DNA from 3 places in the Paramixta manurensis genome. Region 2 is predicted to be linked to each of the others. Evidence: predicted binding sites of a transcription regulator. Region 2 holds the regulator's gene; each other region holds the start of a gene.
What was found. Region 2 encodes Fur, which represses iron uptake genes when iron is present. Its sites were predicted from a motif close to ATAATAATGAGAACNACTATCAA; they were not measured.

Region 1: PMPD1_RS09585 (TonB-dependent siderophore receptor) is a predicted target of Fur. The motif match lies at 6,920-6,942, and genes of this name have one in related genera.
Region 3: feoA (ferrous iron transporter A) is a predicted target of Fur. The motif match lies at 1,981-2,003, and genes of this name have one in related genera.

What each region holds. Positions count from the first base shown of each region.
Region 1 is NZ_CP054212.1:1,954,329-1,964,157, reverse strand. It holds gene PMPD1_RS09615 (MFS transporter) at 1-1,027, opposite strand, end outside; gene PMPD1_RS09610 (DUF4286 family protein) at 1,027-1,659, opposite strand; gene PMPD1_RS09605 (amidase) at 1,656-3,023, opposite strand; gene PMPD1_RS09600 (DUF2848 domain-containing protein) at 3,034-3,717, opposite strand; gene PMPD1_RS09595 (GntR family transcriptional regulator) at 3,847-4,509, shown strand; gene treA (alpha,alpha-trehalase TreA) at 5,061-6,737, shown strand; gene PMPD1_RS09585 (TonB-dependent siderophore receptor) at 7,042-9,180, shown strand; gene PMPD1_RS09580 (GlsB/YeaQ/YmgE family stress response membrane protein) at 9,231-9,479, opposite strand; gene PMPD1_RS09575 (ElaB/YgaM/YqjD family protein) at 9,490-9,687, opposite strand.
Region 2 is NZ_CP054212.1:1,485,023-1,494,851, reverse strand. It holds gene ybfF (esterase) at 1-259, shown strand, start outside; gene ybfE (LexA regulated protein) at 426-707, shown strand; gene fldA (flavodoxin FldA) at 853-1,383, shown strand; gene fur (ferric iron uptake transcriptional regulator) at 1,749-2,192, shown strand; gene PMPD1_RS07280 (beta-N-acetylhexosaminidase) at 2,249-4,903, opposite strand; gene chiQ (ChiQ/YbfN family lipoprotein) at 4,917-5,117, opposite strand; gene chiP (chitoporin ChiP) at 5,168-6,571, opposite strand; gene glnS (glutamine--tRNA ligase) at 6,910-8,577, opposite strand; gene nagE (N-acetylglucosamine-specific PTS transporter subunit IIBC) at 8,736-9,829, opposite strand, start outside.
Region 3 is NZ_CP054212.1:334,468-344,296, forward strand. It holds gene feoB (Fe(2+) transporter permease subunit FeoB) at 1-1,694, opposite strand, end outside; gene feoA (ferrous iron transporter A) at 1,706-1,930, opposite strand; gene PMPD1_RS01535 (Tex family protein) at 2,086-4,413, opposite strand; gene greB (transcription elongation factor GreB) at 4,595-5,083, shown strand; gene ompR (osmolarity response regulator transcription factor OmpR) at 5,241-5,960, shown strand; gene envZ (two-component system sensor histidine kinase EnvZ) at 5,957-7,312, shown strand; gene pckA (phosphoenolpyruvate carboxykinase (ATP)) at 7,402-9,021, opposite strand; gene hslO (Hsp33 family molecular chaperone HslO) at 9,329-9,829, opposite strand, start outside.

The DNA.
Region 1 (9,829 bases), 470 kb from region 2:
TACTATCCAGCAGGATAAAAAAGACAAACGCCCATACCATCGCCAACAGCACCCCGGCAATATATACCGGGCGACGTCCCAGCCGATCCGATAACGCGCCAAACAGCGGTACGGTAATCGCATTCCCGATCGCCCCCAGCATGGTAGCGGTTAAGGCTAACGGACGTGGCAGGTGCAGTACCGTGGTGACATAGGTCAGCGTAAATACCACCACCAGCGCATACAACACATCGGAACCAATCCGCGAGCCACCGGCAATCAGCAAGGCGCGCGGATGGTGTAAAAACACCTCTTTTATCGGCGTGTGGGTGGTGCTGTGGTTCTTTTCCAGTTGCAAAAAGGCCGGCGTTTCGCCTACGCCACGGCGCAGCCATAATCCAAAGATCACCAGCGCCAGGCTCAACAGGAAGGGAATGCGCCAGCCCCATAGCTGAAACTGTTCAGTGGAAAGCGCGACGGTGATAAGCGTAATAAAAATGGTGCCCAGCAATGTCCCGCACGATGGCCCAACCTGGGCGAATGAGGCATTGCGTCCACGTTGGTGCGCTTTGCCATGCTCCATCGCCAGCAGTACCGCGCCGGCCCACTCTCCGCCCAAGGCGATACCTTGTATAAACCGTAAGGAAACCAGTAGCAGTGGGCTCCAAATTCCCCAAGCGGCGTAGCCCGGCAGCAGGCCCATTAAGCCAGTGGTCACGCCCATAATCACTAACGTAGTAACCAGTACAAAACGTCGCCCCAGCACATCACCGAGATGGCCGAATAGCATGCCGCCAATCGGGCGCGAGACATAGCCTACCGCATACGTTGAAAAGGCGAGGATAGTTCCCACCAGCGGGTCGAACGAAGGAAAGAACACATGGTTAAAGATCAGCGCCGCCATGATGTTATAGACCGTGAAGTCATACCATTCGAGCGCGGTGCCGATTGCGCTGGCCGCCGCCAGGCGACCGGTTTTTGGCGGCTGGCTGGTCGCCTCTTCGGCGCGCGTCTTATGCGTCGGATGGTCGGTGTTTGACAGGCTCATCATGTTCTCTCCTGGTGGGTGAGTTGCCAGCTCAGCGCGTAAAATTGCGCCTCGGCATTAATCTCCCGGCACGCCAGTTCTGCAAGCCGCTCGCCACATGCGGCTTCTCGGCTCTCAATCAGCAGCATGGCGTTCATTGCGCGCGGCGCGGCAGCCTCTTTTGGCAGCGGCGTGCTGAGTTCGGCGTCCGGTAACAGGAGGCTTGAGGTGATAAAACCGTTCTCACGTAGCATCCGTTCACCTAAATGACGAGCCTCTTCACTGGACAGTGGTGTATGACAGGTCAGGATACTGAGATGACTGCCGGTGCCGATCCCGACTCGCCCCTCAATGGCACACACCCGGCGCATCGGGTTGACCATGTTATTCAGGTGAGTGACCGACCACTGAGTTTGTCGGGTAAAGGCCGCGTGATAGGCTGCACTGCGAAAGGTTGCCAACGTGCGCGTTTTATACAGCCCTAAATATTTTCGCGTGGCGTCGAGCGCTTGATAGCGCGTTCCGCTGAGAAACCCTTCAATCGCGACGCGCTCCTCGACATGTTCGCGGTCATACCATTGGTTAAAATCGGCTTCTTCGGCCGGTGCTACATCCGTCGCAACAAAAAGCATTCCCTGAGCAGCAGTATTCATGGGGTGTCTCCCGTGGTGTGTGAGTGTGCCAGCGCGTGTTCAATGCAGAGCGCCCAGCTCATTACGGCGTTATCGTGCAGCGGTAAACCGGCCAACATCAGCCCGACCGGTGCCTGACCTGCGGTATGGCAAGGTAAAGAGACGGCACAGCCGTCAAGGAAGTTAATCAACGAGGGATTGCGCAGCATCGCGCCATTGAGGGCAAAGTAGTGTGCTTCGTCAGCCTCCAGTTCAGCGATAGTCGGTGCAATAACCGGTACCGTTGGCATCAGCATCGCATCATAGCCGTTCAGCCTTTGCGCCACCCGGCACTGCCAGTCGGCACGCTGCCGCTCGAGTAGTTGGCGATCATTTGCGGTTAACTCCGCGCCGCGACGGATACGCGAAAGTACCCGTTGGTCATACTGCGCGGCATTCTGCTCAATTAATGTGCGGTGCCACTGCCAGGACTCCAGCGCGGTAAAACCGCCGCCCGCGTTGAAGCCCGCGACCTCGTTAAACTCCTCCATCGGCAACCACTCCAGCGTGGCCCCCGCCTGACGCAGGGTGTCGAGTGCCGCGTGCCAGGCGGTTTCTACCCCGGCGTCTAGCCCCTCCAGCACCACGCTTTGTGGTAAGGCAAAACGTGCATGACGTAAGGATTTTTCTTGGGTTAACAATGGAGTATCGGCAATGACGCTATCCAGCAGTAAACAACTACGCACGTCATGCGCAATCACGCCTACGGCATCCAGTGCCGGAGAAAGCGGCAGGACCCCGGCACGATCAATACGGCGGGCAGTCGGTTTATAGCCGGTCAGGCCGCTCAGTGCCGCCGGAATACGTACCGACCCGCCGGTATCGGTACCGACTGCGCCAAAACACATCCCGTCGCTAACGGAAACGGCCGCGCCGGAAGAGGAGCCGCCGGGAATACGGCGTTGTGCGCGATCGAAGGCATTGGCGGGCGTTCCGTAGTGCGGATTCACGCCCAATCCGGAATAGGCAAACTCGGTCATATTGGTTTTACCGACAATCACCGCGCCAGCCTGCCGTAGGCGAGCAACCACCGCCGCATCTTTTGATGCCGCCGTTGCATGACATAGCACACGCGAACCGGCGGTTGTCGGCTCCCCGGCAACGTCGAACAAATCCTTAATCGAAATGGGCACGCCATCCAGCGGGCTGCGCGGACGCTGCTCAAGGCGACGTTTATCCGCCTGCGCCGCTGCCGCCCGCGCCTCTTGCGCATACAGCCGGGTAAAGGTTAACTGCCCCTCACCTTGCGTATCTCCGATTGCGCTTAACGCCTGTTCGGTCAACGTGGCGGCATCCACTTCACCCGCCGCCAGCGCGCGGGTTACCTGCAACAGAGAACGTGTCATCGGCTCCTCCTCAGGCAATAATCGGCAGTTCAACACTGCGATAGTGGTGCGTAATACTGCATCCGCGTTGCTCATCAACCAGCGCCATACGAAACTCGGTCGCGGGCCGAATGCCGCCAATCGCCGCCAGCGTGCCGCAAGTCATCGCCAGGCCGTTTTCCGGTAGCGGCTGACCGGCGAGATAGTTCTCCAGCAAATCAAACGGGGTACGTAATGCACAGAGCGTGCCCTCTTGATACAGCACCCACTCGCCCTGCTCGCGGATCCAGGCACGCAGTATTAGCTGGTCCCAATGCGCAGCGACCTCACGCATCCGCCACGCTTGATGCGCAACAGGTTTAACGCAAATCTGTTTGGATAACGCCACGCTATGGGTTTCCAGCTGGCGGTCAGTGTGGTCAGACGCCAACGAAACATACAGTTCGCCTTGATGGGTAAACACAAACGGTTCCGCTTCTCCGGAGGTATTACCGCCGACGACTTCAATCTGTTGTTGTTGTGAAAGTTGATTGGTTGCCACGCGATAAAACAGTGGCACTGCACTAGGTTGGTGCACACCCAGCGCTTCCAGCTCACTAATGTGGTGCATGATGGCTTCACGATCCCTTCCAGTCCATCCTGCTATAATTAATTGATTAATATCAACTTCAATCAAATCATTTGCAGCATTGTCACGGCTAAAATGCAGTTTCATCGTGTAAAACCTTTGTTAAAAATCACTGTGAAATTTCACTCTAGCTTAAAACAGGCGATTTTTGTGCCATCTTTTGTGTAGAATGTGGAAGAGTTCAAATTGCGGGAGTAAAAAGTGAGAAGCGAAGTTATGGAGAGCGGAACTGAATTCCCGGAAAATACGCGCACGCTATCGCTAAACGAATTGGCTTATTTACGCTTTAAACAGGCCCTCATTACCTTGGTTTATAAGCCCGGAGACTATTTAAATACCGCGCAGGTCATGGCCGATCTGGAGATGGGCCGCACGCCAATTAATCAGGCGATTCATCGTTTGGCAGCCGAAGGATTGCTTCAGGTGATTCCGCGCAAAGGGGTGATGGTTTCCCCATTATCGATTGATGATGCGTTGGAACTGATCGAGGTTCGCCTGGCGAATGAGGCACTGTGTATTCGTCTCGCCGTGCAACGCATCAGTGAAGAAGATATTCGCTATTTGCGTCAGTTGAATCTGCAAATTGATCGGGCGCGTCAGCAGCGTGACCGTATCAATATGATGTTATTGGATCGGCAATTTCATCACCATTTAGCCACCGTCGCCGCCAATCGTCGTTTAATTGATATTCTCAGTGTGATTCACGCCCAGGCGCAGCGCTTTTGGGCGACAACCTTATCGAATGAAGTGCATATGCATGAGGTTATTGATGAGCATAACGCGATAATTGAGGCGTTAGCGGCGGGCGATGCAACTGCGGCTGATAGCGCAACGCGCGCGCATATTATGTCGTTTAAACAAGCGTTGGTGGCACGCTAACGGCGTTTCTCTCGCCGTCTGGCGCGGAGCGGTGGCCGGAACGCCGTTGACCTTAACGGGGGGTTGGTTTCTAGCGGTTGCTGAAATCTGAAAAATCAACGGCGTTTCTCTCGCCTGAAGGGCGAGCGAGTCAAGGGCCATAAGCGTGGCCCTTAACAATCCGCGCTACCGGCAGGCGCTTCGCCCGCGGCGCGGGTACCTTCGCCTTCACCATTTTCCGACGGACCGGGCGCGACGCGTTCCCGACGCGGCGCTTGCTCTCGGCGACGTCGTGTCGCCTCGTCCTGGAAACCGGTTCAGTCTCAGCGGCGCTAATGCCTCGGGAAGGTCAACACCCACACCGCTGCACCAGGTTAAGGTGAGCACCCTATTACCCGCAGCCAAAAGGTCAGCCTGGCTGAAGGTTCTTTTCAGCCAGCATCCCACCAAAAAGCCGTACCCACCTCACACTTCCCGCGCCGCTTGCAGGAAAAAAATAAAATCTCGTCTAAAGTTTTTAGCATGGTCAATAACTTACAGACCATGCTTGGTCTGGACAAGGAGAAGAACCCATGATGAAAACCGTCGCTAACCGTCAATGGAAAGGTGCTCTGCTACTACCTTTATTTATCAGCGCCGCTTTAGCGGGCGCAAATGCCTGGGCGCAAGCCGACCAAAGTCAGCATATGTTGAGCAACGCGCCACAACCGCCAGACATTGTGCTAGGCCCGCTCTACTATGCGGTTCAGGCCGCGAAATTTTATCCTGACCAAAAAACCTTTGCCGATGCGGTACCTAAATATGATCCCGCTTCGATCCTCGCAGACTGGCGGATGCAGAAGAATCAACGGAATTTCGACCTTAAGCATTTTGTTGCCGGTAACTTTATTCTGCCCGGCGCCGGCGAAAAATATGTCCCGCCTGCCGGTCAAAGTCTGCGCGAACATATCAATGGCCTGTGGCCGGTGCTGACTCGTACCACCGATAAAGCCAGCCCGCATGATTCACTGCTGCCGTTACCGAAACCGTATGTGGTTCCCGGCGGTCGTTTCCGCGAGGTTTATTACTGGGATAGTTATTTCACCATGCTAGGGTTGGCGGAGAGCGGCCATTGGGATCGCGTACAGGATATGGTGGATAACTTCGCGTACGAACTGGATAAATATGGCCACATTCCAAATGGTAACCGTAGCTATTACCTCAGCCGCTCGCAGCCGCCGTTCTTTAGCTTGATGGTTGATTTGTTGGCGCAGCATGATGGAGAGAGCGTCTACAGCAAGTATTTGCCGCAGTTGCAAAAGGAGTACAACTATTGGATGGCCGATGCCGACAAGGTGAAAGCTGGCGACGCCGATAAGCGTGTGGTTAAGCTGAAAGATGGCACGCTGCTGAACCGCTATTGGGATGCACGCGATGTTCCGCGTACCGAATCTTACATGGACGATATTGCGACCGCGCAGAAAGCGCCAAACCGTAATAAAGCTGAGCTATATCGTGATTTACGCTCCGGCGCTGCGTCTGGCTGGGACTTTAGCTCACGCTGGTTTGAGAAAGCTAACGACCTTTCGACCATTCATACCACGCAAATTGTACCGGTTGACCTCAATGCGTTGTTGTTCCACCTCGAACAGACGCTTTCTCATGCCAGTAAAGTCGCCGGACAAGCGGATGCCAGCCAACGGTTTGCCGCCCTGGCGGAAAAACGTCAGGCGGCAATTAATCGCTATTTATGGAATGCGCAGGCGGGCTGGTATGCCGATTATGACTGGAAAACAGCGCGCATAAGGCCTCAATTGACCGCCGCAGCCTTGTTCCCGCTCTATCTACAGGTTGCCACGCCTGACCAGGCCGATAAAACCAGCGCCGCGGTTGAAAAACAGTTGGTTAAAGAAGGCGGTTTAGTCACCACCAATGTGAATAACGGCCAGCAATGGGATGCGCCAAACGGCTGGGCACCGTTGCAATGGGTCGCGGTTGAAGGTCTGAACCACTACGGCAAGCAAACGCTGGCTAAAGAGATTGGGCTGCGTTTCCTCAACAACGTACAAACCACTTATGACCGGGAACATAAACTGGTGGAAAAATACGTGGTTGAAGGGAAAGGTTTAGGCGGCGGGGGCGGCGGTGAATATCCATTGCAGGACGGTTTTGGCTGGACAAATGGCGTGACGCTGAAACTGATGGATATGTACTGTCCGAAAGACGTTACCTGTAATAATGTTGGCGATTTAAAACCATCCGCTCCGTGATTTTTCATTAGCTTAGAGGGGCGGGTTGAGCCTCGCCCCTCTGTGGACCTCCTGCTCTTCCGGCAGAATGTTACCCCTCCACCACAACTTTCTCTTCTCTATCTTGCGCATCTCGCCTGCATACCCCTGCTGTTTACAAGAGAATATATTAATAAAATCAATGCTTGAATCGGTAAACGAGAAAGATAATAATTATCATTAGAGTTATAGATAGACGAGTAATAAGTATTTATCTTTCGGTTCGCGCCGTCAAAAACCTCTGCGTTTCCGGCTTTTATCACACAGGTCAGATTAGGAATAAACCATGAGAATGGCTTTTACAGTAAAGCGTTCTGCTCTACTTTGCTCATTTGCGCTGGCGATGCCCGCGCTTTCTTTCGCTGAAGGGACACTGGTTGTTAGCGCACAACCAACTGAAACGGCGGATTCTCCCACTTCAGGCTATACGGCAAAAACCAGTAAAGGCGCGACCAAAACCGACGAGCCGTTAATCACTACCGGTCAGTCGGTTTCAGTGGTCACGCGCCAGCAAATGGAAGATCAAGGCGCGCTTAACGTTAACCAGGCGCTAAACTATACCCCCGGCGTATTTACCAATTTCGCCGGGGGCGCCAACCGTTATGAAACCATTGCACTGCGTGGCTTCCATGGCGGCGATGTCGATAATACCTTCCTTGATGGCCTGCGGTTGATGAGCGATGGCGGCAGTTATAACGCGCTACAAATCGATCCCTGGTTCCTGGAGCGACTGGATGTGGTTAAAGGCCCCTCTTCCGCGCTCTATGGTCAGACCGTTCCCGGCGGGCTGGTAATGATGACCTCTAAACGTCCACAATTTAGCGAAGAGGGGCATTTCCGTCTGATGGGCGGAACCAATAACACCACCGGTAGCGCGTTCGATTATACCAATGCGATTAATGATCAATGGGCATTTCGTCTAACCGGCGTGACGCGTGATAGCGATACACAATATGACCATACACGCGAAGAGCGTTATGCCATCTCTCCATCATTACTGTGGCAACCGGATGAAGACACTTCGCTTGAGTTAAAAGCCTATCTGCAAAAAGATCCCTCTGGCGGCTATCATAGTGCGGTACCCGGCGAAGGCAGTATCATCCGCCATAACGGCTATAAGTTAAGCAATGGGTTTTACGATGGCGAAAGCTCGCTCGACCAGTTTAAACGTCGCGAGCAGATCTATAGTTACCAGTTCTCTCACCGTTTTAATGACACTTGGGCGTTTCGCTCTAATGCCAGTTATACCCACTCCAATGTCAATCAGGATCAGGTGTATCAAATTGGTTGGATCGGTAATAGTAACTCACTCAGTCGCTATTATTCCGGGGAACGCTCTTCGTTGGATGCGGTGGCGATAGATAACCAGTTGGAGGCAGATTTCGCCACCGGCAGGCTGGAGCATAAAGTGGTGCTCGGCGGTGAATATCATCAGTATCGCAATAAATTGTGGGATGCCAGCGCGTTTGCCGACCCGCTGAACGCGGTAACCGGCATCGGCGGCAATCATCTCTGGACCGATGCGGGCCTGAGCATTCCGGGTATCAGTGCGCATCAATCAACGCGCCGTTATTACCAGACCGGCGCTTATCTGCAAGATGAGATGACACTGGATAAATGGCACCTTGATCTGTCCGGGCGCTACGATCGGATTGTGTCGCAAAACACCAATGATACCGACCATACCCATTACCGCCGTTCCGACGATCATGTGAGCGGACGCGCCGCGTTGCTGTATGCTTTCGACAGTGGTATCTCGCCTTATGTCAGCTACAGCCAGGCGATTACCCCGGCTGCGCTCTCCGGCCCTGACGGTAACTTGCTGAAACCCACCACCGCCGAACAATATGAAGCCGGGGTTAAATATCAACCGCCTGGCACTAATAATATGTACTCCGCGGCGGTTTACGATCTGACGCAAAAAAATGTCGCTAACCGCGATATTATCACTGCCACCTATGTCCCCGCCGGTAAGGTGCACTCTCAGGGCGTTGAACTGGAGGCGCATACTCAGTTGACGCCTCGTTTGAGCACCCTTGCGGGCTATACCTGGAACCGGGTGCGCTTTAAAGATGCGGTGGATGGCAATAGTGGTAATACGCCGTATGTAACGCCAAGTTCGATTGCTACCGCGTGGGCGCGTTATCAGTTTGATTACGGTATCAGCGTCGGCACTGGCGTTCGCTACATTGGTAAGCAGTGGGCTGATAACGAAAATACCCGCCGTCTGCCCTCCACCACCCTGTTTGACGCTTCAGTACGCGCCGATTTAGGTGCCTGGAACAGTAAACTAAAAGGGGCATTTGTGCAGGTGAATGCGAATAACCTTACTGACCGTCAGTATGTCGCCGCCTGCTACGGCACCGGCTACTGTTACTGGGGCGCGGAACGTTCGATTGTTGCCACGATTGGCTACGATTTCTAAACGTAAAAAGGGAGGCATTAGCCTCCCTTTTGGATTCAGTTAGCGTAACGTTAACTTCTGACTTTACGGTAAATCCACAGCACCACAATCGCACCAATTACCGCGACCACGAAGCTACCGAAGTTAAAACCATCGACTTTACCAAAGCCAAAGAAGGTACTGATCCAACCGCCGACGACCGCACCGATAATCCCCAGAACCACGGTGATGATAAACCCGCCGCCGTCCCTACCGGGCATAATCCATTTTGCGATAATACCGGCGATCAGCCCAAAAATAATCCATGAAAGGATTCCCATATCCTGCTCCTTATTTTTTACTAATTAACACGCCAACGACTAACCCAAGCGCGGCGCCAAGCCCGACCCCTGCCCATGGGTTATTCTTTAAATAAGTGCAAGAGCACCCTGCTGCCTGTTGTAACTCATCACGAATATCGCCGCCGATATCACGTGAACGTGTCTGGACAGTGTCCAGACCTTTACGAACGTCTCGTTTTGAAAACATTCCGCGTCTCCTGTCGATTCCTACTCGTGTTGTGCTCAACTTGCTGAGGGTAAGTATAGGCGAAGTTTCTAACCGTGTGATTTACGACGTTCTTTTCGAGCGTATTTTAAGCAGATCAACCTTTTCAGGCTAAAGTCTGCCG
Region 2 (9,829 bases):
AGAGTGGCGTTTTAACGTACCGGCGCTTTGGAACAACTACCCGAGCCTTTCCGGTTGGGAACCGATCCCGGCCTGGCCGCACCCGGCCCTGTTCATCCGCGGCGGCAATTCGCCCTACCTCGATGATAGCCACCGTTCCGCATTATTAAGCCAGTTTCCGCAGGCAAAAGCGCATGTTATTGCCGGTGCCGGTCACTGGGTTCACGCAGAGAAACCGGATGCGGTTTTGCGCGCCATCCAACGTTTTTTAACCGTTTAATAGCAAAGTGTTATTGAAACTGTGAAATGTTTGTCGCAACGACTTTTGCCAGGGTATGATGGCGCGCTAAAATTTTGCCGCCTTTATTTCGGCAGCAAACCGGCTCATTTAGTCACAATCCGCGCAACAACAGGCGCGCGGTCTGGCCAGTATCACTATCTATTCTATGGCAAAAGAACAAACGGATCGCACCACGCCAGACTTGTTCGCAGATGAACGTCGGCCTGGGCGCCCTAAAACCAATCCGCTCACGCGTGATGAGCAGCTACGAATCAATAAGCGTAATCAGTTAAAGCGTGACAAAGTACGCGGCTTACGCCGTGTCGAACTGAAAATGAATCATGAAGCGGTGGACGCGTTAAATTCACTCGCCGAACAACGTAATATGAGCCGCAGCGAATTGATTGAAGAGATGATTTTAGCGCAGCTACAGGTTACCGACGCATAACCGCCGCCGGATGGCGTAATCGCACAAAGCGACAAATGCAGCGGCTTTACAAGTTCCGCGCCCACGCTCTGTCTGCTATTATTGCCGATAACTGCGTACCAATAGCAATCACCATATTTTTAAGTTTCAAGAGGTTATTAAACTCATGGCAATCGTAGGCATTTTCTTTGGCAGCGATACGGGCAACACGGAAAACATTGCAAAAATGATCCAGAAGCAACTCGGCAAAGACGTTGCCGACGTGCATGACATCGCCAAGAGCAGCAAAGAAGATCTTGAAGCCTTTGATATTTTACTACTGGGTATTCCAACCTGGTATTATGGCGAAGCCCAGTGTGATTGGGATGATTTCTTCCCAACGCTTGAAGAAATTGACTTTAACGGCAAGTTGGTCGCGCTGTTTGGCTGTGGCGATCAGGAGGATTACGCTGAATACTTCTGTGACGCGATGGGGACTATCCGCGACATTATTGAGCCGAACGGTGCGGTAATTGTCGGCCACTGGCCTACCGAGGGTTACCATTTTGAAGCGTCAAAAGGGTTGGCGGATGATAAACACTTCCTCGGCCTCGCGATTGATGAAGATCGTCAGCCTGAATTGACCAATGAACGCGTTGACGCGTGGGTAAAACAGATTTTTAACGAGCTTCATTTGAAAGAAATCATCGAAGCGTAACGTTAAGCGTTCAATGTGGGCGCTGGCTCACATTGAATGTGTGGTTTTTCCTATAGAAATAATAGATACATATTTGTAACTTTTGGCCTCAGATCTGTAGAATATCTCCATCGGTCAATCCGCTTTCTCATCTGTTAGAGGTAAGGATGAGCTTAAGCGAAATGTTAACGCGGCATAATACAGGCATGAACTTCTCAGGACGTAGCGATACTTCTCCTTACATCCATTAGCGGTTTCACGCTTACCCTACTGTTTTCATTTCGGTTCATCAGTTCTATAATGAGACGCAATTAGATTCAGCGTCGACCGATGTTCAGGGCTTTTCAGCCACATAGTGACTAGCAAAGTAACAGGACAATATCCGCATGACTGACAACAATACCGCATTAAAGAAGGCCGGCCTGAAAGTCACGCTTCCTCGCTTGAAGATTCTGGAAGTGCTTCAGGAACCAGAGAGCCATCATGTCAGTGCGGAAGATTTGTATAAGCGCCTGATTGATATGGGCGAAGAGATCGGTCTGGCTACGGTTTATCGCGTTCTGAACCAGTTTGATGACGCGGGTATCGTAACCCGGCATAACTTCGAAGGCGGCAAGTCCGTGTTCGAACTCACTCAACAACATCATCACGATCACCTTATTTGCCTGGATTGTGGCAAGGTCATCGAATTTAGTGATGAATCTATCGAATCTCGTCAGCGTGAGATCGCCACGCGTCATGGCATTAAATTGACCAACCACAGTCTTTATCTCTATGGACATTGTGCGTTGGGCGATTGCCGTGAAGACGAAACACTTCACGATCAGTAATCTGTTTTCTGCCATAAAAAACCGGTGCCATGATGCACCGGTTTTTTTGTGGTTAATTAAAGCGCTTCTACGCGACTGACGCGTTTACCATCCGGGCTGACGGAGCGAACTGAAACTTTCCCGCTCACATTTGGCCGTGAGCCGTTGTCATACCGCTGCCAGCTTTTTCCCTCATCCAGGCTGTATTCAATCGTTAATCCCGGCAGCGCCAGGTTCGCTTCGAGAACGCCGTTGACAATACGCGCGCCCGGCACCGGAAGACGGTAAGACACGCCGGCAAGATCGAGCTTCGCCAGCTCACGTTGCCCTAACAGATTGGCAAAACGCTGCCAGTCAGTGAGTAATGCCTGGCTATCCACATAACGCGTTTCGCCGCCGACATACTCTTTCCCTGCCTGATAATCCTGTTCCCAGGATGCCCGATGCCAGCCACGCTCGGCAGCAGTGAAGAGACGCGGAAAAATCATATACTCCATATTACTGTCTGTGCGCACCGTCTCACTCCATAACTGAGCTGAAATACCATAAGCGCCAAGCCAGGCTTTATCTGATTTTGCACTAAACGTATTCCCGTCGCGATCAACAGAGGTTTCGGCATTTTGCGGCAAATTATTCGGTGCGAAGGAGAACATTTTACGCTCATCGGTAAAACGCGTTCCCCAGTAATAACCGCGCTCTAGCGGGTTAACCTCCGAAGGGAAATCCATATAGAGGTAATCCGGGTTGGAAAGCACCACTTGGTAACCTTTGTTTGCCCAATCATTAGCGGTGTCAAAGCCTCCCCAATAGAGCGTGTCCCAAAAATTCACTCTGACCTGCGCAGTAGAAAAAGCGCCTGCATCTTTGGCATCTTTCAGGCCATCCTGCCAGGCCTGCATGCTGTCGATACCGTGCGCTTTCACCAACTTGCTGACTTTTAATGCAAAAGAACTGGGAAGATGCGCCAGATCGCTAACTTTCCCCTCGCTAATCAATTTTTGACATGCCAGAGATTTAGCCCATGGCTTATCTTCTTCATCCATCGTTCGTAGCCCGGTTCCCGTCACCGGTTTAGCGCGGTCGGAATATCCGGCGCCGAGCCGAATATTTTTCGCTTCGTCTCCACCAAAGTGCCAGGTTTTAAGCGGCTGACCAGCTGCAAGATGCATCGCCTGTATTTCACTAATGACTTTATCGGTAAAACGGAGAGAAGAGTCGAGACAAGGATTGAGGTAGCTGGTGCGATCGTACAATTGCACCGAGGTGGTGTTGGAACTATCCGTGGGATCGACCAGTCGGTATTCCGACGCTGCACTGGCGTCCCCCTTTTCCATTAGGCGATGATAGCGTGCCTCCATTGAAACCACCGCCGCACGCGCGTGCGCGGGCATATCCACTTCCGGAATCACCTCGATATTACGCGCCGCGGCATATTTCACGATTTCAATATAATCGGCACGGCTAAAAAAACCGCTACCGTTATTATTGCTAAATGGGCCGGAACCTAGCTGCGGCAGCAAACAATGCTGCTCGCTCAGATCATGGCACCGCCTGGCGCCCACGCCGGTCAACTCAGGTAACCCAGCGATTTCGACACGCCAACCCTCATCATCGGTCAAGTGGAAGTGGAATTTGTTCATTTTCCACGCAGCCATTTGATCAAGCATACGCAGCACCGCCGCTTTGCTATGGAAATTTCTCGCCACATCTAAAAACGCGCCGCGATAAGCAAAACGGGGGGCATCGGTTACCGCAAGCGTAGCTATTTTACCCTCGCCGCTAGCGGGCAGCAGCGAAAGGATAGACTGCAAACCATAAAACACACCGCTCCGATCATACCCTGTCACGTCGGCCTTTGCTTTGCCGATAGTTAACCGATACCCGCCGGAAACGCTTGCCGCTTTGTCTAATGCCCCGGCATTAATTCGAGCGATAATCGGATAGCCATTCGGCTGCTCTTTAATTCCCAACAGGCGAAAACGTTGCCGGATGGCCTCCGCTTGCGCATCCGGCAAGCCGGATAGATCCAACTTAATGCCTGCGGAAAGGTCGGCATCTTCAGCGAAAACCTGTGCCTGGATTGGCGTGGGAACAATTTGCCCGCGCAAAGATGCCGGTGTCAGTAAAGAGAGGTCGCTATTTTTTTCAAAGCGGCTTGTTGCTGTCATCAGAACATTTTTATCCTCTACGGTACGTTTCCACTGCGTGCCGAAAGGGGCGACGAAAGCCGTCAAATCTTCAGTATCGGTACTGGTGATCATTTTCGGTTGCGCCTCACCGGACGTGACATACCAGCGCGGCATTATATCGGTAATAAAGAGCTGCCAATATTCATTAACGATTGGGATTTCAACCGATTCGTGTGCGGCGAAACCGGTAAATTTATCCGTCGGTTCGAGACGTGTTAAGTCCCCGACAATGTGTACCATGCGGAACCGTTCGTCTTCGACTTTAAGCGTTTGGTGAACATTGGACATATAGATAGCCCAATCGTTACTGGTTACCGCCTCCCCCGGATTAGTGAGCGTAATTGTCGCCCGATTACAGGAAGCCCAATCTGCGCCAAGCGCCGCACAATCGACGCCATGCTGCGCGGCGTGGTTATCCGTCACCGCATATTTCACGCCGAAGCGACTGATTTGATCAACAACTTGCTGGTCCGCTCGCGCGGCGTGATTGCCCATTACCACCAGCAGCGTGCTGGCGAGAAAGCTCGGGGTAAACCTGTTCATAGACACTCCTTGTTTATTCGTGATCCGTTGGTGCTATTTCATGCTGAAGTTTGCCGCAGCGTGTTTCAATCACATCCCCACCGCCCATTTTTTCCGCATCCAGACAACGCTGATAGTCTATTGATGGCACCGTTTCAGTGGTCGATACCGGGCCGCTCTGCACACAGGCACAAAGCGACATCATGCTGATTACAAGGGGAAATATTTTTTTCATTTCACTAATCCGGTTGTGGTTTACAGACAGCCCTCCGGCCGCCGGGTGAATCAAAACAGCGTGAACGGTGCGATGACCATAAATTTCACGTCCTTTTCGTCCTGAAAAATATTGCCGTAACCGCCTCCCCAACTGGGGATATCGGTATGGTTGTCATAACGGGTAAAGTGCAACTTGAATAGGGTGCCTTTAGCGCGGCCTTGCTGCACCGTATACAGCAAATCCAGGTTCCAGGCCGACTCACGTAAACGGGTATGTTGGTCATAACCTGGATTATTGGCGGGTTTGGCACCCCAACCATATGCCCACGAAGCGCCTAGCGACACGCCCGGCAAGCTCCAGCCTACCAGGTCATACAACACACCGGCGAACACGGCTTTTTCGCCATTTGCATTCCAGTCGGAACGTGAATCCCACCAAATGTCCAGCCGACCGTTGGAGGTGGCGTAGCCTGGCGTCATACGTTGCAGAAAAAACCCCTGATTACCTTCCGCTTTCACCCATGTTCCTTCCACCCGGAAATCAAAAGGCCCGTGGGTATAACCAAAGGTCAACGCCTGCAACCAGGCTAAACCGTCATACACGTCATTAGCGTTGGAGACGCCGCCGTGTTGTTTATCTTGTGCGCCGTAAAACTGATAGCTGGTACGCAAATCATGACCGGCCAGTGAGAATGCATTGGAAATTTTCGCGAAATATTGGTCCATATAACTTTCGGCTTGCCCGAATGCCGCTTCCAACACCAGGTCATGACCAAAATCATACTTAGCGCCAATAGAGTGCAAATAACTAATGCCGGTTACCCCGTCGGCCTGGCGAAAGTTATACATATTGCGATACCACGGCGCTTTATATTCATCCGCCCACATATACGACAGAGAAAGCACCCCGGCATCGCCAAAATCGTGTGACAGGCCGGTTTCAAAACCACGATAACTGCCCGGTAAAAAGCTCCAGTGCGGCGCTAGTAAGGTTTGACCGGTTGGCTGGAGATAACCTCCACGCAGCCAATAGTCGCCAACATGAAATTTTATTGCCGCTTTATAGATGCTGGCGCCGTTTTTATCACCGCGCCAACGCTCATCCCACCGTGTTTTTGATTCGCTAAAACCAATCTCATTGGGCGCGGCTGGCCCATGACTAGACAACTCAAGTGCGCCAAAGGCGGCCAAATCCAGCCCCACCAAGTCACCGGCAAAACCGGAACTAAAGTCCAGACTCCCGTTAAACGTCGAATGATGAAGATTGGTCTGATATTGACCGTAATCTTTACTGCCCGGATCCTTATCTTTACGCTCTCGCTGTCGCTGCCAGTAGTAGATGCCACCGTTGAGCGACGCATCGTCAATAAACCCCTCTGCCCGCGCCTCCGGCATGCATGACATCCCGGAGAAAGCGCTAATGCCGATAATCGCCAGCCCTGATGTTTTCCGTATCCCCTGTAACCTCGCCATAAAATCCCTCTTTGCTCCATGCTTAACCACACCCCTTGCGGCTAATCTTCATCAGAATCCTATTTTTCGCGTCGCGAATTATCAATATTATTGTCTATTTTTAACACAGTTTTATGATGGGGCGCACATAACGCGATTAACCATAAAAATCATAATTATTAGCAAGTTAATCAATTAACTAACGTTACTACGTAATAGTGGAAGCGGGGTTTAAAGTTTATGGTTGGCAAAAATGCAGAATCAAGGAGGGAAATAAAACTGAGTTATTTTTCGTCTTAAAAAATCATAAAAAAAGAGCGAAAATATCCGCTCTTTTATGACTGCTGGGGGATAAAGCCTTATGCGCCGATTTTCGCCCACGTATCACGTAAGCCAACCGTGCGGTTAAAGACCAGCGCTGACGGTGAAGAATACACGCTATCGGCACAAAAATAGCCTTCACGTTCAAACTGGAACGGGCTTCCGGCCACGGCATTACGCATACCAGGCTCAACAAAACCCTGCCGGATGACCAGTGATTCCGGGTTAATCGTCGCCAGAAAATCCTCAGCGGCGGCCGGATTTGGTACGCTGAAGAGCCGATCGTAAAGACGGAATTCCGCCGGTAGCGCATGCTCTGCGGAAACCCAGTGAATAACCCCTTTCACTTTACGACCATCAGCCGGATCTTTACTCAAGGTATCCACATCACAGGTGCAGTACAGGCAAGTAATATTGCCCGCTTCGTCTTTCGCTACCCGCTCAGCTTTAATGACATACGCATTACGCAGACGAACCTCTTTCCCCATCACCAGGCGTTTATACTGCTTGTTCGCCTCTTCACGGAAATCTGCACGATCAATATAGATCTCGCGGCTAAAAGGCACGTCGCGTGTGCCCATCTCCGGTTTGTTAGGATGGTTCGGCATCGTAATGATTTCTTCATGCCCGGCGGGCAGGTTTTCAATCACCACTTTCAGCGGGTCAAGCACCGCCATGGCGCGCGGCGCATTTTCATTCAAATCATCGCGAATACAAGATTCAAGAGACGCCATCTCGACAATGTTGTCCTGCTTCGTCACGCCGATGCGACGGCAAAATTCGCGGATTGACGCGGCGGTATAACCGCGACGACGCAAGCCGGACACCGTCAACATCCGTGGATCGTCCCACCCTTCGACAATCTTTTCGCTAACCAACAGATTCAGCTTACGCTTCGACATGATGGCGTACTCAAGATTCAAACGCGAAAACTCGTACTGGCGCGGATGAACCGGAATGGTGATATTGTCCAGCACCCAATCGTATAAACGACGGTTATCCTGGAACTCCAGCGTACACAGCGAGTGAGTAATGCCTTCCAGCGCATCGGAAATGCAGTGAGTAAAATCGTACATCGGATAGATGCACCACTTATTACCGGTCTGATGGTGCTCGGCAAACTTAATCCGATACAACACCGGGTCGCGCATCACGATAAAGCTGGAGGCCATATCGATCTTCGCGCGTAAGCAGGCGCTGCCCTCGGCAAACTCGCCGTTACGCATTTTTTCAAACAGCGCAAGGTTCTCTTCAACACTGCGATCGCGATATGGGCTGTTCTTGCCAGGCGCAGTCAGCGTACCGCGATATTCGCGGATCTGTTCTGGCGTCAGTTCGTCCACATAAGCGAGACCTTTATTGATTAGCTCAACAGCATAATGATGCAGTTGATCGAAATAGTCTGAGGAATAATGAATGTCGCCAGTCCACTCAAAACCCAGCCACTGCACGTCACGCTTGATGGATTCGACATACTCAATATCTTCTTTTACTGGGTTAGTATCGTCGAAACGCAGGTTGCACTGCCCCTGGTAATCTTGCGCGATGCCAAAATTCAGGCAGATCGATTTAGCATGACCAATATGCAGATAGCCGTTCGGCTCCGGTGGAAAACGCGTATGCACCGTCTGATGCTTACCGTTCGCCAAGTCTTCGTCAATAATCTGACGAATAAAGTTAGTTGGGCGGGCTTCAGCCTCACTCATCTCAATTTCCTCAACACGAATGTCTGGTGATTTGTTTCACGAAATAACGGAGTATGATCCACAAAGCGGAGAAGGGAAACAACCGTTTGTTAGCGGTTAGGCAGAAAAAAGGGCAGGAATCGCTTCCTGCCCAAGATGATTAACGAGAAAAGCGTTAGTTAGCCTTTAATTTCGTACAGTTTGGTTTCGCCAGCCACTACATGGCCGCTGGCCAATAGATTGACCCCGCTGAAGTCATCAATATTACTGACAACTACCGGGCTTATCATTGAACGTGCGTTGGCATTCAGGAAATCAAGATCCATTTCCAATACTGCCTGGCCTGCGGAGACTTTCGCCCCCTCTTCGACTAAGCGTTTAAAGCCTTTACCTTCCAGCGCCACGGTATCCAGCCCCATATGGACCACTATCTCAATACCGTTTTCGGTTTCCAGACAGAACGCGTGATTCGTATTGAAAATTTTCACCACTGTACCGGCAATCGGCGCCACCACGGTTTTATCGGTAGGCTGGATCGCCAGACCGTCGCCCACAGCTTTGCTGGCAAATGCCTCATCTGGCACATTCTCAATAGCCACCACTTCCCCGGTCACCGGCGCAACCAGCGTAGCAATAATGCCTTTGGCAGCGTTGGGAACCGCCTGGGGTTGCGCTGGCGCAGCGACAGGCGCGGCGGTCGTTGAAGCCGCAGCGACGGGCCCTTTTGCCAATACAATTTTCATTGCCGAGGCAATAGATTCCGCTTGGGTACCAACAATAATCTGCACGCTTTGTTTATTCAGACGAATCACGCCTGAGGCGCCAAGACGCTTAGCAACGCCTTCATTAACCGCAGCGGCATCTTTTACATTCAGACGCAGACGCGTAATACAGGCATCAATATTGGTCAGATTATCGGAACCGCCAACCGCGCTGATATAACGACGTGCCAGTGTTTCGGTAGCGGTTTCCTTGCTGTCACCGGTGGTATCTACGTTAACGTCATAACCATCACTTTCATCACCGGAGACCGCCAGTTCACGTCCCGGCGTCATCAAATTGAATTTCGTGATGGTGAAACGGAACACCACATAGTAGAGGAAGAAGAAGACGATACCTTGCGGGATCAGCATATACCAATGGGTCGCCAACGGGTTGCGCGAGGAGAGCACCAAGTCGACCAAACCGGCGCTGAAACCGAAACCGGCAATCCAATGCATGCTGGCAGCGATAAATACCGATACTCCGGTCAGGAAAGCATGGATGACATACA
Region 3 (9,829 bases), 1.2 Mb from region 2:
TTATCATTATGTACGCCGATGGGCGCCAGCAGCGGCGTTACGCTACGGCTCACGGTGGCGAGCGCGGAATCATTGATGCTATCGACCGCTTTACCGCTAAACGAAAAGCTGTTTAGCGCGCCAATCAACATACTGGCGACCACAATCACTTTACCGGCGCGTAAAACGAACCCTTGCAGGCGTTGCCAAGTCTGTAACAGCAAACTTTTCAGATGCGGAACATGCCAGACCGGCAGTTCCATCACAAATGGCGAGGCATCGCCACGCATTAACGTATGCTTTAACAATAAGCCGGTCAGGATCGCCACCACAATCCCGATGATATACAGGCTGAACACCACCAACGCGCCGTTTTGGCCGAAAAAGGCAGCAGCGAATACAGCGAATATCGCCAAACGGGCGCCGCAGGACATAAAGGGCGCCATTAATACCGTAATCAACCGTTCACGCGGCGCATCCAGCGTGCGTGCACCCATCACTGAAGGCACATTACAGCCGAAACCGACAATCAGTGGCACAAAGGATTTGCCGGGTAAGCCCAGCGCCTGCATCAGCCGATCCATAACGAATGCGGCACGCGCCATATAGCCGGAATCCTCCATAAAGGAGAGAAACAGATACATCATGCCAATTTGCGGAACCAACGGCAGCACGGTATTGATACCGCCGCCAATGCCCTGCGCCAGGAATACCGTTAGCCAATCGGGCAGATGCAACGTATAGCCGAGCCACTGTACGCCATGAATAAAGATTGCTGCTGAACCGACATCAAACAGGGGTTGCAACGCGCCGCCGATATTAATCGCCAGCAGAAACATCAGATACATTACGAATAAGAAGATTGGCAGACCGAGCCAGCGATTAAGGATCACCCGGTCAAGGCGCTGAGATAAATGGTTTGGCAGGGCTAAATGGAGGTTACTGACTTCGGCGCTCAGCCGGGCGATGGCTTGATAACGCGCATCGGCAATCGCCAGGCCGCTATCGTGCTGCATCTCGCGCTGTAAACGCGTCAGCGTGGTTTGCGCGGCATCTCCCGCCTGCGAGCCGCTATAAATATCCCCCTCTAGCATTTGTACTGCCAGCCAGCGCCGCTGTTGCGCGCTGCGTTCCGCTGAAATATCGGCCGCTAAAGTCGCGATGGCGCGCTGTAGAAAACAGGGGTAATTGATCGCCACAGAGGGTTGCTGCTGCAGAGGAGTATCAATCGCCTCTTTGAGCGCGTCAATGCCTTGCCCACGGGTGGAAACCAGCGAAATCACCGGACAGCCCAGTTGCTTCGCGAGCGCCGGAATATCAATATCAATATGCTGGCTCGCAGCAATATCCAGCATATTCAGCGCCACAATGCACGGCACGCCTAACTCCAGCAACTGCAGCGTCAGGTACAAATTACGCTCAAGATTACTGGCATCCACCACGTTAATTACCAAGTCTGCCTGATTGCTGAGGATGTAATGGCAGGCGATTTGCTCATCAAGCGAGGTTTGCTGCGAAATGGTGGTCAGTGAATAGGTACCCGGTAAATCAACCAGTTGTACACGCTGTTGCGCGGTATTAAACCACCCCTCTTTACGCTCGACGGTGACGCCCGCCCAGTTGCCGACCCGTTGGCGAGCGCCGGTGAGCTGATTAAATAGGGTCGTTTTACCTGAGTTGGGATTACCAATCAGGCCGATAGTACAGGTTTTCATGGCGGTATCCGTTAATTCAGATTTTCTAACAGCAGAAAGGCGAGGTCTTTTTTACGCAGCATCAGGTTAACGCGGCGGGTTTCAATCTGAACCGGATCGCCAAGCGGGGCGACGCGAACGACGTCAAAAGTGGCGCCCGGCAGCATACCGAGCGACAGCAGCTTTTGGCGGTAAGCCGCGCCGACACCTGACGTAAAGCCGAGGATTTTATAGCGCTGGCGGGCAAGAAGTTGCATAAGGGGCTCCTGGTGACTGTCGCAAAGAACGACAATATTTAACCGGAGCAATTTTAATGATAACCATTCGCGTTGATGTTGACATAGAACAACAATGCAGCGTTCAGGCTAATGTGGAAGGAGGGAGGCTTGCAAGCCTCCCGAACCGGATAGGATTAGCGTTTTTTCCCAAAGGCAGCGGCTAATGCATCGCCCATTGCGCTATTACCGGCAGGCGTCGATGCCGTGCGTGGCCGCGCTTTACCGGGTGCCGGACGTGTATTGTCGCGTGTGCCGCTACGGTTACCGCCGCGCGCATTCCCTTCGCCTGGTTGCTCATCAAGCCGCATGGTCAGCGCAATACGTTTCCGCTGCAGATCGACTTCCATCACTTTCACTTTCACGATATCGCCCGCTTTCACCACCTTATGCGGATCGTCAACGAACTTATCGGAAAGAGAAGAGATATGCACCAGCCCATCCTGATGAACGCCAATATCCACGAACGCGCCAAAATTCGTTACGTTGGTCACCGCGCCTTCCAGCACCATACCAGGCAGCAAATCATTCATGGTTTCAACGCCTTCGGCGAATTGCGCGGTTTTGAATTCCGGACGTGGGTCGCGACCCGGTTTTTCCAGCTCTTTGATAATATCGGTCACCGTGGGTAAGCCAAAACGCTCATCGGTGAATTCTACCGCTTTTACCTCACGCAGCGTTTGCGGGTTCCCCATCAGATCCTGCAAGGCTTGCTGAGTGGCGGCTAAAATGCGTTCCACGACCGGATAGGCCTCCGGGTGCACGGTTGAAGCATCCAGCGGATTGTCACCATGATTAATACGCAAAAAGCCCGCGCATTGTTCGAAGGCTTTTGGCCCGAGACGGCTGACTTTTAATAGCTGCTGACGGTTCTGGAAGCGCCCATTGTCATCGCGCCAGCCGACAATATTTTGCGCCATCATTTTGGTCAAACCCGCTACGCGGGTCAGCAACGCCACCGAAGCGGTATTGAGATCAACGCCAACCGCATTCACACAATCCTCAACCACGGCATCCAGTTTTTTCGCCAATTGGCTCTGGCTGACATCATGCTGATACTGGCCCACGCCGATGGACTTCGGATCGATTTTAACCAGTTCCGCCAGCGGATCCTGCAAACGTCGGGCGATAGAGACCGCGCCACGCAGTGAAACATCCAAATCGGGGAACTCCAGCGCCGCCAATTCCGAGGCGGAGTAAACTGAGGCGCCCGCTTCACTGACGATGACTTTTTGCGCCTGGATGGCCGGGAATTGTTTCTGTACGTCGAGGAAAAAGCGTTCGGTTTCACGCGAAGCGGTGCCGTTACCAATCGCGACCAGTTCGACCTGATGTTTGATGCAGAGCGCGGCGACGCTAGCGGCGGCTTTCGCAGCCTGACCGGTGTGGGGGTAAATGGTATCGGTCGCAACCAGTTTGCCGGTTGCGTCAACCACCGCCACTTTTACCCCGGTACGCAAGCCGGGATCGAGGCCCATGGTCGCGCGCATACCGGCTGGTGCCGCCATCAGCAAATCATGTAGATTACGTGCGAAAACGTTAATGGCTTCATCTTCCGCTCGTTCACGGACGGTGCCCATCAACTCGGTTTCAAGGTGCAGCAGCACCTTAATACGCCATGTCCAACTCACCACCGCTTTGCGCCAACTGTCGGCGGCGGCATTATTCAGGCGCAGCGCCAGGTGATCGATAATAATTTGCTCGCCATGGCTCTCACGCGGCGGTTCATCAAACTGAGGGTCAGGATTAAGCGAGAGTTGCAGTACGCCTTCATTGCGGCCACGGAACATCGCCAGTGCACGGTGCGAAGGAACGCTTGATAGCGCTTCATGGTGATCAAAATAGTCGCGGAATTTCGCGCCTTGTTCCTCTTTCCCTTCCACCACCCGGGAAACCAGGTGCGCATTTTTCCACAGATAGTCACGCACCTTAGCCAGCAGTGCGGCGTCTTCGGCAAAGCGCTCCATCAAAATATAACGCGCGCCATCCAACGCGGCTTTGGTATCCGCGACGCCGTTATCGGGATTAACATACTCGGCTGCCAGCGTTTCCGGATCGTGCGACGGATCTTGCCATAACCTATCGGCGAGGGGTTCTAGCCCGGCTTCGATGGCAATTTGCCCACGTGTACGACGTTTAGGTTTGTACGGCAGGTAGAGATCTTCAAGTTCGGTTTTACTCAGGGTGCCATTAATCGCTTGACTGAGTTCATCGGTTAATTTGCCCTGCTCGGCGATGGATTTAAGAATGGATTGACGACGTTCTTCCAGCTCTCGTAGATAACCAAGCCGCGTTTCCAATTGACGTAACTGGGTATCATCCAAACCGCCGGTTACTTCTTTACGATATCGTGCGATAAACGGCACGGTATTCCCTTCATCCAACAGGCGGACGGCGGCTTCAACTTGTTCAGCCCGCGCCTGGAGTTCACTCGCAATAATGCGGCTCAGCGAATCATTCATCATCAGTTCACTATCTTGCTATCACAGGGTTGAGAAACAGGGGACAGTTATACGGATTGAAGACATAAATTGCCAGTCGCGAAGGTGGGTTTGAGATATATTCCGAAGCTTGGGCGGGCAGGCTTTGAAAACCGGAGCGCCGCCGCTAAGATGGAAAAATTTACCGCACAAGGCTTTTGACTGGATGAAAACGAAACTAATCACCCGGGGCGGTTACAATAAGCTGCGGGCTGAACATGACCATCTCTGGAACGAGAAACGCCCTGAAATTACCAAAATTGTGTCCTGGGCCGCCAGCCTTGGCGACCGGTCGGAAAATGCCGATTACACCTATAATAAACGCGTGTTGCGCCAGATAGATCGTCGGGTCAGATATTTACGTAAATGTTTGGCTGAATTAAAAATTGTGGATTATTCACCGCAGCAGGATGGCAAAGTGTTTTTTGGCGCCTGGGTTGAGGTGGAGAATGAACAGGGCGTCACGAAACGATTTCGAATTGTCGGGCCGGATGAAATCTATGGCGAAGTGAAGGATTTTATCTCTATTGATTCGCCAATGGCGCGTGCGCTAATTAAAAAAGAAGTGGATGATGAAGTGAATGTGCCGACCCCGGAAGGGATTAAAACGTGGTTCGTGAATGCGATTGAGTATGAAAAGACACTGGAAGAGTAATGTAGTCGGCGAGAAATGGTGTGAAGTTAAAGATAAGCTGCTGTTTAATATGCTTTGTAACAATTTCGGCTAGAATATAAACCAATAATAACTGTCACACTATCGCATCTTTTTTAACAATATCGGCTCAGGCAATTGCGCCTTTGGGAGTAGCGAAATGCAAGAAAATTACAAGATTCTGGTGGTCGATGATGATATGCGCTTGCGTGCATTGCTGGAGCGCTATCTCACCGAACAAGGCTTTCAGGTGCGCAGCGTAGCGAATGCCGAGCAGATGGATCGCCTGTTAACGCGTGAGTCTTTCCACCTGATGGTGCTTGACCTGATGTTACCGGGCGAAGATGGGCTCTCGATTTGTCGCCGTCTACGCAGCCAAAGCAACCCGATGCCGATCATTATGGTTACGGCAAAAGGGGAAGAGGTGGATCGGATTGTCGGGCTGGAAATTGGCGCCGATGATTACATTCCTAAGCCGTTTAACCCGCGTGAGCTTCTCGCTCGTATTCGCGCCGTGCTGCGCCGTCAGGCGAATGAGTTGCCGGGTGCGCCGTCGCAAGAAGAAGCGGTGATTGCATTTGGTAAATTTAAGCTCAACCTCGGTACCCGCGAAATGTTCCGTGAAGATGAGCCGATGCCGTTGACCAGCGGCGAGTTTGCCGTATTAAAAGCGTTGGTCAGCCATCCTCGCGAGCCGCTCTCGCGCGATAAGCTGATGAATCTGGCGCGTGGCCGCGAATATAGCGCGATGGAACGTTCTATCGATGTGCAGATCTCTCGTCTGCGTCGTATGGTGGAAGAAGATCCGGCCCATCCACGCTATATCCAGACAGTTTGGGGTCTGGGTTATGTCTTCGTGCCGGACGGCAGTAAGGCATGAGGCGATTCCGCTTCTCTCCCCGCAGTTCGTTTGCCCGAACGCTCCTATTGATCGTTACCTTGCTGTTTGTCAGCCTGGTAACGACCTATTTGGTGGTACTCAACTTCGCCATCCTTCCTAGTTTGCAACAGTTCAATAAAGTCTTGGCCTACGAAGTACGTATGTTGATGACAGACCGGTTGCAGTTGGAGGATGGTACGCAGCTTGAAGTCCCGCCTGCGTTTCGGCGTGAGATTTATCGCGAACTGGGTATCTCTTTATATACCAATGCAGCGGCGGAAGAGAGCGGGCTGCGCTGGGCGCAGCACTATAAGTTTCTGAGCGATCAGATGGCGCAGCAGCTTGGCGGCCCGACGGATGTGCGGGTTGAAGTGAATAAAAACTCGCCGGTTGTGTGGTTAAAAACCTGGCTGTCGCCGGATATTTGGGTGCGGGTGCCGTTAACCGAAATCCATCAGGGGGATTTTTCCCCACTGTTCCGTTATACCTTGGCGATTATGCTGTTGGCGATTGGCGGCGCCTGGCTGTTTATTCGGATTCAAAACCGTCCGCTGGTCGAGCTTGAACATGCGGCGTTGCAGGTGGGGAAAGGTATTATTCCGCCACCGCTACGTGAGTATGGCGCTTCGGAAGTTCGTTCGGTAACGCGTGCTTTTAACCAGATGGCTTCCGGCGTGAAGCAACTGGCTGATGATCGCACGCTGTTGATGGCGGGCGTAAGCCACGATCTGCGTACGCCGTTGACGCGTATCCGTTTAGCGACGGAGATGATGGCCGAAGAAGATGGCTATCTTGCTGAGTCGATTAATAAAGATATTGAAGAGTGCAACGCGATTATCGAGCAGTTTATCGATTATTTGCGTACCGGGCAGGAGATGCAGACCGAGCGCGCCGATTTAAATGGCGTGTTGGGTGAGGTCGTGGCGGCGGAGAGCGGCTACGAGCGCGAGATTGAGAATGCGGTGATGCCAGCCGAATTGCTATTGGACATCAACCCGTTATCCATTAAACGCGCCGCCGCCAATATGGTGGTCAACGCCGCGCGTTACGGTAATGGCTGGATTAAGGTCAGTAGCGGCAGCGAGTTACAACGCGCGTGGTTCCAGGTGGAAGACGATGGCCCCGGCATCAAACCCGAGCAGTTGAAGCACTTGTTTCAGCCGTTTGTACGCGGCGACAGTGCGCGCAGTACTAGCGGTACCGGGCTGGGGTTGGCGATTGTGCAACGTATTATTGATGCGCATCAGGGCGCGTTGGATATTGGCGTCAGTGAACGCGGTGGGTTACGAATTCGTGCCTGGTTGCCGTTGCCGGAGAGCGATACCACTGCCCTTGCGCCTGCCGGTGATTGAGAAGAAGAACAGGGCGCTGCCTTCGCGCCCTGGCTTTCTGCCGCAGCCGGCAACGCATCAGCCGACGAGCTTTTCTGGTTAATGCAAACCTATATTTGCGGGCCTGCCTTCACCAACGCTGCGCCTGCTGGCGTATCGGTATATTTATCGAAGTTATTAATAAAACGCTGTGCTAAATCCAACGCTTTCGCCTCCCATACCGCCGGATCGGCATAGGTCGTGCGTGGATCGAGAATGCGCTCATCTACGCCTTCCAGTGCGACCGGCACTTCGAGATTAAAGATCGGCAAGGTATGGGTTGTTGCCTGCGACAGTTCACCGCTCAAAATCGCATTGATTATCGCGCGTGTCTCTTTAATCGAAATACGTTTGCCGGTGCCATTCCAGCCGGTATTCACTAAATAGGCTTCCGCGTTGACCGCCTGCATACGCTTCACCAACACTTCCGCATATTGGGTTGGATGCAGGGTTAAAAACGCGGCGCCAAAGCAGGCGGAGAAGGTTGGCGTTGGTTCAGTCACACCGCGCTCGGTACCGGCCAGCTTAGCGGTAAAACCGGAAAGAAAATGATATTGCGTCTGTTCAGCATTCAGGCGAGAAACCGGCGGCAACACGCCAAAGGCATCGGCAGTTAAAAAGATCACTTTCTGCGCATGCCCGGCTTTAGAAACCGGCTTAACAATGTTTTCTATGTGGTAAATCGGATAAGAGACGCGCGTGTTCTCCGTCTTACTACCATCGTCGAAATCAATGCTGCCATCCTCGCGCACCACCACATTTTCGAGTAGCGCATCACGGCGAATGGCATGGTAAATTTCCGGCTCGGCCTGCCTGGAGAGCTTAATTGTCTTCGCATAGCAGCCGCCTTCAAAGTTAAACACGCCGTCATCATCCCAGCCGTGCTCATCATCGCCAATCAATTGCCGTTTAGGATCGGTGGAAAGCGTGGTTTTACCGGTACCGGAGAGACCAAAGAACACTGCCACATCGCCTTGTTCCCCAACGTTGGCGGAGCAGTGCATGGAGGCAATGCCCTTCAGCGGCAGCAGGTAGTTCATAATGGCGAATAACCCTTTTTTCATCTCGCCGCCATACCAGGTCCCACCAATCAACTGCACTTTTTCGCTGAGGTTAAAAGCGACAAAATTCTCAGAATGCAGCCCCTGATGCTGCCAGTCTGGATTGGTGCACTTCGCGCCATTCATCACCACGAAATCCGGTTCGAAGCTGGCGAGGCTCTCTTCATCAGGGCGAATAAACATATTTTTGACGAAGTGCGCCTGCCAGGCCACTTCGGTAATAAAACGTACGCTCAGGCGGCTATCAGGGTTGGCGCCGCACCAGGCATCCACCACAAACAGGCGTTTGCCGGAGAGTTGCCGGGTTACCCGTGTTTTAAGCGCTTGCCAGGTTTCCTGTGAAAGCGGCTGATTATCGTTTTTGCCTTTACCCTGGTCATTCCACCACAACGTGTTGCGCGTAGCGTCATCACGCACAATGTATTTATCTTTTGGAGAGCGGCCGGTAAAAATACCGGTATCGACGGCGATAGCGCCGGACTGGGTCAGCGTACCGCGTTCATAGCCCTCAAGGTCGGGCCGGATTTCTTCCTGAAAAAGCGTGTCATAATCGGGATTATGAACCACTTCAACCGTACCAGTGATGCCATAAGCGACGAGATCCTGTGCAGACAGGCCATTAGCGCGCATATTACTGCTCCTTTTAGCGGTTTTGGGTACTGCAGAGTGTCAGTACTTCGACTTCGCGGGTGCAAATGGAAGCGCGAGTGTCAGGAATACGCATCCAATCGCATCACAATCGCGCGCAGTGTACACGCGTCGGCGGGCAGAAAAAGAACCGAGCGGTAGAAATGAGAGACGAAACGATTTTTTGCTGCAAATCAGTGCAATCTTAGGCGATTTATATTGATTTATCGCAATTTTGATCGGGAAACGGCAGTGAATAGCGTGAGATGAGGAATTAACCGGAGCGGCAATCATACCGCTCCGCCGGGGATTAATGAACCTGGGCGCTACCGTCAGTAGAGTCGTTACGAATTGCCGCAATGTCCACCGCATCATACACATAGTGGTTGCCGCAGTAGTCACAGTGCATATCAATCTGACCATCTTCCACCAGAATTTGATCGACTTCCGCCTGTGGCAACGTTTTCAGAACTTCGCCGCAACGCTCACGAGAGCAACTGCATTTAAAATTGACGTTTTGCGGCTCGTATACCGTGACCTCTTCCTGATGATACAGACGCCATAACACCTCATTGGCTGGCAACGTAATCAACTCTTCGGTTTTGATGGTTTCAGAAAGCGTCGCCAAATGGTTAAAGTCTTCAATATTACCGTCTTGCGCAGGCAGAACCTGTAATAGCAAGCCGCCAGCGCCGGATTGCCCCTGATGCTCGCCGGTGCGAATAAACAGACGCGTCGGCAACTGCTCAGAGCGCATAAAGTAATCTTCTAAGCATTCGGCCAGTGTGTCGCCTTCCAGCCCGACAACGCC